DNA from 2 places in the Enterobacter cloacae complex sp. 385G4 genome. Region 1 is predicted to be linked to the other one. Evidence: predicted binding sites of a transcription regulator. Region 1 holds the regulator's gene; the other holds the start of a gene.
The links. Region 1 encodes CRP, which controls carbon source genes, mostly activating them, when cyclic AMP is high. Its sites were predicted from a motif close to ATGTGANNNNNNTCACAT; they were not measured.
Positions count from the first base shown of each region.

Region 2: a site for CRP is predicted at 3,445-3,462, ahead of epd (erythrose-4-phosphate dehydrogenase). Genes of this name have one in related genera too.

Region 1 covers NZ_JBXWDD010000015.1:20,872-26,115, forward strand. The annotation lists gene AC2FAJ_RS22120 (hydrolase) at 1-612, shown strand, start outside; gene AC2FAJ_RS22125 (YheU family protein) at 612-830, shown strand; gene AC2FAJ_RS22130 (phosphoribulokinase) at 861-1,730, shown strand; gene AC2FAJ_RS22135 (OsmC family protein) at 1,797-2,201, opposite strand; gene crp (cAMP-activated global transcriptional regulator CRP) at 2,513-3,145, shown strand; gene AC2FAJ_RS22145 (YccS/YhfK family putative transporter) at 3,203-5,244, shown strand, end outside.
Region 2 covers NZ_JBXWDD010000007.1:197,849-203,092, forward strand. The annotation lists gene fbaA (class II fructose-bisphosphate aldolase) at 1-925, opposite strand, end outside; gene pgk (phosphoglycerate kinase) at 1,018-2,181, opposite strand; gene epd (erythrose-4-phosphate dehydrogenase) at 2,231-3,250, opposite strand; gene tkt (transketolase) at 3,576-5,244, opposite strand, start outside.

The sequences.
Region 1 (5,244 bases):
CGCTGGCTAAGAGACAATTTCGGCGAGGCGCCAACGGCAGCGGTGGGGTATTCGCTGGGCGGCAATATGCTGGCCTGCCTGCTGGCGAAGGAGAGCGACGCCGTACCGCTGGATGCGGCGGTCATTGTCTCTGCGCCATTTATGCTGGAGCAGTGCAGCTATCATATGGAAAAGGGGTTTTCGCGGGTCTACCAGCGCTACCTGCTCAACCTGCTGAAAGCCAACGCCGCGCGCAAGCTGAAGGCCTATCCGGATACGCTGCCTGTGACGCTGCAACAGCTCAAACGCGTGAAGCGCCTGCGCGAGTTTGATGATTTGATCACCTCGAAAATTCACGGCTTTGCCGATGCGATTGACTATTACCGTCAGTGCAGCGCCATGCCTTTACTGAATCTAATCACGAAACCCACGCTGATTATCCACGCCAAAGATGATCCGTTTATGGATCATCACTCGATCCCGGCGCCCGATCATCTGCCGGCCAACGTGGAGTATCAGCTCACCCAATTCGGCGGACATGTCGGCTTTGTTAGCGGCACGCTGCGTCGGCCAAAAATGTGGCTTGAGACGCGAATTCCCGACTGGTTAACGGCATATCTGGACGGTAAATAATGATTATTCCCTGGCAGGATCTGGCTCCCGAAACGCTCGATAATCTGATTGAAAGCTTTGTCTTGCGCGAAGGCACCGATTATGGTGAACATGAGCGTTCGCTTGAGCAAAAGGTCAACGATGTAAAACGCCAGCTGAAAAGCGGCGACGTGGTGCTGGTGTGGTCAGAACTGCATGAGACGGTCAATATCATGCCCCGCAACGCGTTTCACGGCTGATCTTCCAACCTTTTCCGTCAGGGAGTTGCTATGTCTGCCAGACATCCCATTATTGCCGTTACGGGGTCGAGTGGTGCGGGAACCACCACCACCAGCCTCGCTTTTCGCAAGATTTTCGCCCAGCTGAATCTCCGTTCGGCGGAGGTCGAAGGCGACAGCTTTCACCGCTATACGCGGCCTGAGATGGACATGGCGATCCGCAAGGCACGCGATTTGGGTAAACACATCAGCTACTTTGGCCCGGAAGCCAATGATTTCGGCCTGCTGGAGCAAACCTTCCGCGAATACGGTCAGAGCGGTACCGGGCAGTCCCGTAAGTATCTGCACACCTACGACGAAGCCGTACCCTGGAACCAGGTCCCCGGCACGTTCACGCCCTGGCAGCCGCTGCCGGAACCGACCGACGTGCTGTTTTACGAAGGGCTACACGGCGGCGTTGTGACGCCTCAGCACGACGTGGCGCGCCACGTGGATTTGCTGGTGGGGGTGGTGCCAATTGTTAACCTTGAGTGGATCCAGAAGCTGACGCGCGACATGAGCGAGCGCGGCCATTCGCGCGAGGCGGTAATGGACTCGGTGGTGCGCTCCATGGAAGATTACATCAATTATCTCACGCCGCAGTTCTCCCGCACGCACATTAACTTCCAGCGCGTGCCGACGGTGGACACTTCCAATCCGTTCGCGGCGAAAAGCATCCCGTCGCTGGATGAGAGCTTTGTGGTGATCCACTTCCGCAATCTTGAAGGCATTGATTACCCCTGGCTGCTGGCGATGCTGCAGGGCTCGTTTATTTCCCACATGAATACGTTAGTGGTTCCCGGTGGAAAAATGGGGCTTGCAATGGAGCTGATCATGACGCCGCTGGTGGAGCGACTGATGGAAGGGAAGCAGATCGCGTGAACATGTTCCCTCTCCCCGTGGGAGAGGGTTAGGGTGAGGGCATCAACACGCACGATGCCCCAATAATTAAGCCTCGATCACTTCATACGAATGGGTGATTTTTACCGCTTTCTCCAGCATTAACGCCACAGAGCAGTATTTCTCCGCAGAGAGATCCACCGCGCGTGAGACCGCCGCGTCTTTCAGTTCTTTCCCGGTGACAACAAAGTGCAGATTAATGTGGGTGAACAGGCGTGGCGCCTCTTCGCGGCGTTCTGACGTGAGTTTGACCTCACAATCCGTCACGTCATGACGACCTTTTTGCAGAATCGACACCACGTCGATCGCGCTGCATCCGCCTGCCGCCATCAGCACCATTTCCATTGGGCTTGGAGCTTTATCGCCGGAGTTACCATCCATCAAAATCTGGTGTCCTGATGCGGACTCGCCCAGGAACGTTAAACCTTCAACCCACTTCACGCGCGCTTGCATATTCATTAACTCCAACGTTGCATTTTTGGTGACAGATTACGCGTGCGTTACATTTCTCGCAATGGAAGGCGACCTGCATCATGCTGAAGCGAGACACCAGGAGACACGCGGCAAAAGCTATGCTAAAACACTCAGGATGCTACAGTAATACATTGACGTTACACATGTATGCAGAGGACATCAAACTTTACTGGCTGCGAAACGTTACGACAGCCGACTTCCCAGGGTATGGGTAAGAATTCGATTGCAACCCCAGAGTCCGGATGCATCTGATGACTCTGGTGACAGCTTATAACAGAGGATAACAGCGCATGGTGCTTGGCAAACCGCAAACAGACCCGACTCTCGAATGGTTCTTGTCTCATTGCCACATTCATAAGTACCCATCGAAGAGCACGCTGATTCACCAGGGTGAAAAAGCGGAAACGTTGTATTACATCGTCAAAGGCTCGGTGGCAGTGCTGATCAAAGATGAGGAAGGCAAAGAGATGATCCTTTCCTATCTGAACCAGGGCGATTTTATCGGTGAACTGGGCCTGTTTGAAGAAGGCCAGGAACGTAGCGCCTGGGTTCGTGCAAAGACAGCATGTGAAGTGGCTGAAATTTCTTATAAGAAATTCCGTCAGCTGATTCAGGTTAACCCTGACATCCTGATGCGTCTTTCTTCCCAGATGGCGCGCCGTCTGCAGGTGACGTCAGAGAAAGTGGGTAACCTCGCCTTCCTGGACGTGACTGGCCGTATTGCGCAGACTCTGCTGAACCTGGCGAAACAGCCAGACGCGATGACCCACCCGGACGGCATGCAAATTAAAATTACCCGTCAGGAAATCGGTCAGATCGTCGGTTGCTCCCGCGAAACGGTGGGCCGTATTCTGAAAATGCTGGAAGATCAAAACCTGATCTCCGCCCACGGTAAAACCATCGTGGTTTACGGAACCCGTTAATCCTGCCTAAACGGCGTGCCATCGCGAGGTGTCACGCCGTTTTTGTCTCTTTTCCCCATGTGGCGCAGGCTGATCTATCACCCGGAAGTTAACTACGCACTACGACAAACGCTGGTGCTGTGTCTTCCCGTGGCCGTGGGCCTGATCCTGGGACATCTTCAGCAGGGCCTGCTGTTTTCTCTCGTCCCCGCCTGCTGCAACATTGCCGGTCTGGACACGCCCCATAAACGCTTTTTCAAACGTCTGATAATTGGCGGCTCGCTGTTTGCTGGCTGTAGCCTCGCGGTGCAGCTTCTGCTGGCTCGTGATATTCCCCTGCCGCTGATCCTGACCGTGCTGGCGATGACCCTCGGCGTCACCGCCGAAATCAGCTCGCTCCATGCCCGTCTGCTTCCCGCGTCACTCATTGCGGCCATCTTCACCCTGAGCCTCGCCGGTAATATGCCTGTGTGGGAGCCGCTGCTGATCTACGCCCTCGGCACGCTGTGGTACGGGCTGTTTAACTGGTTCTGGTTCTGGCTGTGGCGGGAGCAGCCGCTGCGCGAATCTCTGAGCCTGCTCTACGTGCAGCTTGCGGATTACTGTGAAGCCAAATACACCCTGCTCACCCAGCATACGGATCCGGAAAAATCCTTACCGCCGCTGCTGACGCGCCAGCAAAAGGTGGTAGACCTGATAAGCCAGTGCTATCAGCAGCTGCATATGCTCGCCGCCAACAAGAACCACGAATATAAACGGCTGTTGCGCACCTTTCAGGTGGGGCTGGATCTTCAGGAGCATATCTCCGTTAGCCTTCACCACCCGCAGGAGGTGCAAAAGCTGGTTGAGCGCAGCCATGCCGAAGCGGTGATCCGCTGGAACGCACAAACCGTCTCCGCGCGCCTGCGGGTGCTGGCCGATGATATTCTCTACCACCGCTACCCCACGCGCTTTAACATGGACAAACAGCTCGGCGCGCTGGAGAAAATCGCCCGTCAGCACCCGGATAACCCGGTCGGCCAGTTTGCCGCCTGGCACTTCAGCCGCATCGCCCGTGTGCTGCGCACCCAGCGCCCGCTTTATTCCCGTGACCTGATGGCGGATAAACAGAAACGTCTGCCGCTGCTGCCGGCGCTGAGAAGCTACCTGTCTCTGAAATCTTCCGCTCTGCGCAACGCTGCAAGGATTAGCGTCATGCTCAGTATCGCCAGCCTGATGGGCATGGCGCTCCACCTGCCGAAACCGTACTGGATCTTAATGACCGTGCTGTTTGTTACCCAGAACGGCTATGGCGCCACGCGGGTGCGCATTCTGCACCGGGCAGGCGGCACGATGGCGGGGCTGATTATTGCGGGCGTGACGCTGCATTTTCACGTGCCCGAGGGCTATACCCTGGCGGGCATGCTGGCGATCACCCTGGTAAGCTATCTAATCATTCGCAAAAACTACGGCTGGGCGATGGTGGGCTTTACGGTGACGGCGGTATATACCCTTCAGTTGCTGACGCTTAACGGCGAACAGTTCATCGTTGCCCGCCTGATCGACACGCTGATTGGCTGCCTGATCGCCTTTGGCGGCATGGTCTGGCTGTGGCCGCAGTGGCAGAGCGGGCTGCTGAGGCAGAACGCCCACGACGCGCTGGAGGCCGACCAGCAGGCCATTCGCCTGATCCTGAGCGACGATCCGCAGCCTTCCCCGCTGGCGTATCAGCGGATGAAGGTCAACCAGGCGCACAACGCCCTGTTTAACTCGCTCAACCAGGCGATGCAGGAGCCGGGCTTTAACGCGCATTATCTGGCGGACATGAAGCTGTGGGTCACGCACAGCCAGTTTATCGTTGAGCACATTAACGCCATGACCACGCTGGCGCGCGAGCACACCATGCTGACGCCGAATCTGGCGCAGCGCTATTTGCAGTCCTGTGAAATTGCCCTGCAGCGGTGTCAGCAACGTCTGGAGTATGACGCGCCGGGCGAGTCGGGGGATTCGAACATTCTGGAGGCACCGGAGACGCTGACCCACGGCCCGATGAGCACCCTGGAGCAGCATTTGCAGCGCGTGCTGGGACATCTGAACACCATGCACACCATTTCGTCGGTGGCATGGCGTCAGCGCCCGCA
Region 2 (5,244 bases), on a different contig from region 1:
CTTCGTTCGCTTTGTAGTACTGCAGGATACCGTCCCAGGTTGCCCACTGGGTGTCGGTATCGATGTTCATTTTCACTACGCCGTAGCTTACGGAGTCTTTGATTTCCTGAGCAGAAGAACCGGAACCGCCGTGGAAGACGAAGTTCAGGCTGTTGTGCGGCAGGTTGTGTTTCTTAGACACGTATTCCTGAGAATCACGCAGGATGGTCGGGGTCAGAACCACGTTACCTGGCTTATAAACGCCGTGCACGTTACCGAAGGACGCTGCAATGGTGAAGCGCGGGCTGATTTTGCTCAGCTCGGTGTAAGCGTAATCAACGTCTTCTGGCTGGGTGTACAGGGCAGAAGCGTCCATGTGGCTGTTGTCCACGCCGTCTTCTTCACCACCGGTGCAGCCCAGTTCGATTTCCAGGGTCATGCCCATTTTGGCCATGCGTGCCAGGTACTTAGAGCAGATCTCGATGTTTTCTTCCAGAGACTCTTCGGACAGGTCGATCATGTGAGAAGAGAACAGTGGCTTACCGGTTGCCGCGAAGTGTTTTTCACCCGCGTCCAGCAGACCGTCGATCCACGGCAGCAGTTTCTTCGCGCAGTGGTCAGTGTGCAGGATAACTGGAACACCGTAGTGTTCAGCCATCTGGTGTACGTGGTGCGCACCAGAGATAGCGCCCAGGATGGCAGCACCCTGAGGAATGTCAGTTTTCACGCCTTTACCAGCGATGAACGCAGCGCCGCCGTTAGAGAACTGAACGATAACCGGTGCTTTAACTTTAGCAGCAGTTTCCAGTACGGCGTTGATGGAGTCGGTACCCACGCAGTTAACTGCTGGCAGAGCGAAGTTGTTTTCTTTAGCTACCTGGAACACTTTCTGTACGTCATCACCAGTGATAACGCCAGGTTTTACGAAATCAAAAATTTTAGACATGTTGCTTAGTCCTGTATCTTCGGCCGTTAGAAAAGGTGCGAGCTCTTAAAAGCGCGCTGAAAATTGGGCAGGTTTCCCTGCCCTTGAATGGCTTACTTCTTAGCGCGCTCTTCGAGCATTGCTACTGCTGGCAGTACTTTGCCTTCCACGAATTCGAGGAATGCGCCGCCACCAGTGGAGATGTAGGAGATCTTGTCAGCGATATCGAACAGGTCGATTGCTGCCAGGGTGTCACCACCGCCTGCGATAGAGAACGCTTCGCTGTCTGCGATTGCGTTAGCCACGATTTCAGTCCCTTTGCGGAAGTTCGGGAATTCGAACACGCCAACAGGACCGTTCCACAGGATAGTTTTTGCGTTTTTCAGGATTTCAGCCAGTTTCTGTGCAGAAACGTCGCCCAGGTCCAGAATCTGCTCTTCGTCTTTGATGTCGTTTACAGATTTCAGGGTCGCGGTTGCGGTTTCGGAGAACTCGGTCGCCACGCGAACGTCAGTTGGAACCGGGATATCACAGGTACCCAGCAGGCGTTTGGCTTCGTCAACCAGGTCTGCTTCGTAGAGGGATTTACCCACGTTGTGGCCCTGAGCGGCAACGAAGGTGTTCGCGATACCACCGCCCACGATCAGCTGGTCAGCGATTTTAGACAGGGAATCCAGAACGGTCAGTTTGGTAGACACTTTAGAACCACCAACGATAGCGACCATTGGGCGAGCAGGTTCTTTCAGTGCTTTACCCAGTGCTTCCAGTTCGTCAGCCAGCAGAGGACCCGCACACGCGACGTCTGCGAATTTACCGATACCGTGGGTAGATGCCTGCGCACGGTGCGCAGTACCGAATGCATCCATCACGAATACGTCGCACAGTGCAGCGTATTTTTTGGACAGGGTTTCGTCGTCTTTCTTTTCGCCTTTGTTGAAGCGAACGTTTTCCAGAACAACCAGCTCACCTTCGGCAACGTCTACGCCGTCCAGGTAATCTTTCACCAGGCGAACCGGGTTGGACAGTTTGTCTTTCAGGTAATTAACAACCGGCAGCAGAGAGAACTCTTCGTTGTACTCGCCTTCAGTTGGACGGCCCAGGTGGGAGGTGACCATCACTTTAGCGCCCTGCTTCAGAGCCAGTTCAATGGTTGGCAGAGATGCACGGATACGCGCGTCGCTGGTCACTTTGCCATCTTTAACCGGTACGTTCAGATCGGCACGGATGAAAACGCGTTTACCTGCCAGATCCAGATCGGTCATCTTAATTACAGACATGGTGAATCCTCTCGTTGATTCTTAAAGTTTTGCAAGCGCAAGGTGCGCTCTACCTGAAACCTTTTGCGGCCATGGCTAACGTGGTGTCGAGCATTCGGTTAGCAAAGCCCCATTCGTTATCACACCAGACCAGCGTCTTGATAAGGTGCGCACCACTGACTCGCGTCTGCGTGCCATCCACGATGGCGCTGTGCGGGTCGTGGTTAAAATCTACTGAGACCAACGGTAATTCCGTATAGTCAACTATACCATGAAATGCTCCCTGTGCCGCTTTTTGCAGCAACAGGTTGACTTCACAGGCTTTTACCGGTTTTTTCACCGTCACGCTGAGGTCGATTGCGGTGACGTTTATCGTCGGAACACGCACGGCAATCGCTTCGAAACGGTCATTAAACTGCGGGAAAATTCGGGTGATCCCTGCAGCCAGTTTCGTGTCCACCGGGATGATTGACTGGCTCGCCGCGCGAGTGCGTCGTAAATCCGGGTGATAGGCGTCGATAACCTGCTGATCGTGCATGGCGGAATGAATCGTAGTTACGGTGCCGGATTCAATGCCATACGCATCGTCTAACAGTTTGATGACCGGAATAATGCAGTTGGTGGTGCAGGAGGCGTTGGAAACAATGCGGTGTTCGGCTTGCAGCTCTTGCTGGTTGACGCCAAACACGACGGTCGCGTCGAGGTCGTTACTTCCGGGATGAGAAAACAGGACTTTTTTCGCGCCTGCTGTCAGATGCGCTTCGCCGTGTTCGCGGTTGCCATACACACCGGTACAGTCAAGCACGACATCCACACCCAGTTCACGCCAGGGTAGCCCGGAAATGCTGTTCTCATGCAGCACACGAATAGCGTCATCACCCACAAAAAGCTGATCTCTTTCCTGGCGCACATCCCAGGCGAAGCGTCCGTGGCTGGTGTCATACTTCAATAAATGCGCCATGCCCGCAGCATCCGCCAGTTCATTGATTGCCACCACGGTGATTTCCGCCCGACGTCCGGATTCATACAAAGCACGAACCACATTACGCCCGATGCGACCGAAGCCATTAATCGCTACGCGTACGGTCATAGATCTCCTGCAAAGCAATCCCTGAGTTTGAGGTGGCTGAAAGAGTAATCCAGCGACGCCCGAAGGGGAATCTTTGCTATCACAAACTGCGATTGATTGGTCAATTGTCGAACATTTAATCGACTGAAACGCTTCAGCAAGAATAAGCGAATCGGGGAATAAAAGGAATGTCTGTCCAGATGAATAAGCGAGCTATATGACTTGCGTCACATTTTCGTTGGAATAATGACGCAAAAAAAGCCGGGTAAGCGCTAGCGCTTACCCGGCCTACTTTCGAGCCATTTATAGGCCCGGTCAGCGTAAGCGCCACCGGGCAAAACGGCGATTACAGCAATTCTTTCGCCTTAGCGACCACGTTCTCAACGGTGAAGCCGAACTCTTCGAACAGCTGTTCTGCCGGAGCAGACTCACCGAAGGTGGTCATACCGACGATAGCGCCGTTCAGACCCACGTATTTGAACCAGTAGTCAGCAATACCCGCTTCCACCGCCACGCGAGCGGAAACCGCTTTAGGCAGTACGGATTCACGGTAAGCCGCATCCTGCTTGTCGAACGCATCGGTAGACGGCATGGAGACCACGCGCGCCTTCACGCCTTCGGCAGTCAGTTTTTCCCATGCAGCTACAGCCAGTTCAACTTCAGAACCGGTCGCGATGAAGATCAGCTCAGGCTGGCCCGCGCAATCTTTCAGCACGTAGCCACCGCGGGCGATGTTCGCCAGTTGCTCAGGGGTACGCTCCTGCTGCGCCAGGTTCTGACGGGAGAGGATCAGAGCGGTCGGGCCGTCCTGACGCTCAACGCCGTATTTCCACGCCACCGCAGATTCAACCTGGTCACATGGACGCCAGGTGCTCATGTTCGGGGTTAAACGCACGGAAGCTACCTGCTCTACCGGCTGGTGAGTTGGACCATCTTCGCCCAGACCGATGGAGTCATGGGTGTAGACCATCACCTGACGCTGTTTCATCAGCGCAGCCATACGCACGGCGTTACGTGCATATTCCACGAACATCAGGAAGGTAGAGGTGTATGGCAGGAAACCACCGTGCAGAGCGATACCGTTCGCGATAGCGGTCATACCGAACTCACGTACACCGTAATGGATGTAGTTACCGGCAGTGTCTTCGTTGATTGGCTTAGAACCAGACCACAGGGTCAGGTTAGAAGGCGCCAGGTCAGCGGAGCCGCCCAGGAATTCTGGAAGCAGCGGACCGAACGCTTCAATCGCATTCTGAGATGCTTTACGGCTGGCGATTTTAGACGGGTTCGCCTGCAGCTTCGCGATGAATTCGTTGGCTTTCGCGTCGAAGTCAGACGGCATATCGCCTTTCATACGACGGGTGAATTCAGCCGCTTCCTGTGGGAACGCCTTCGCATAGGCAGCGAATTTCTCGTTCCAGGCCGCTTCTTTCGCCTGGCCCACTTCTTTAGCATCCCACTGAGCATAGATCTCAGACGGGATTTCGAAGGCAGGGTGTTTCCAGCCCAGTGCTTCACGGGTCAGTGCGATTTCCGCGTCGCCCAGCGGTGCGCCGTGGGAGTCATGGGTGCCCGCTTTGTTCGGAGAACCGAAGCCGATGATGGTTTTGCACATCAGCAGGGACGGTTTGTCGGTGACTGCGCGAGCTTCTTCTACTGCACGTTTAATCGAGTCAGCATCGTGGCCATCAACACCACGCACAACGTGCCAGCCGTAGGCTTCGAAACGTGCGGCGGTGTCGTCGGTGAACCAGCCTTCAACGTGACCGTCGATGGAGATACCGTTGTCGTCGTAGAACGCCACCAGTTTGCCCAGCTTCAGGGTACCAGCCAGGGAGCACACTTCGTGAGAAATGCCTTCCATCATGCAGCCGTCGCCCAGGAAAGCGTAGGTGAAGTGGTCAACGATATCATGGCCAGGACGGTTGAACTGCGCCGCCAGGGTCTTCTCGGCAATCGCCATACCCACAGCGTTAGCAATACCCTGCCCCAGCGGACCGGTGGTGGTTTCTACG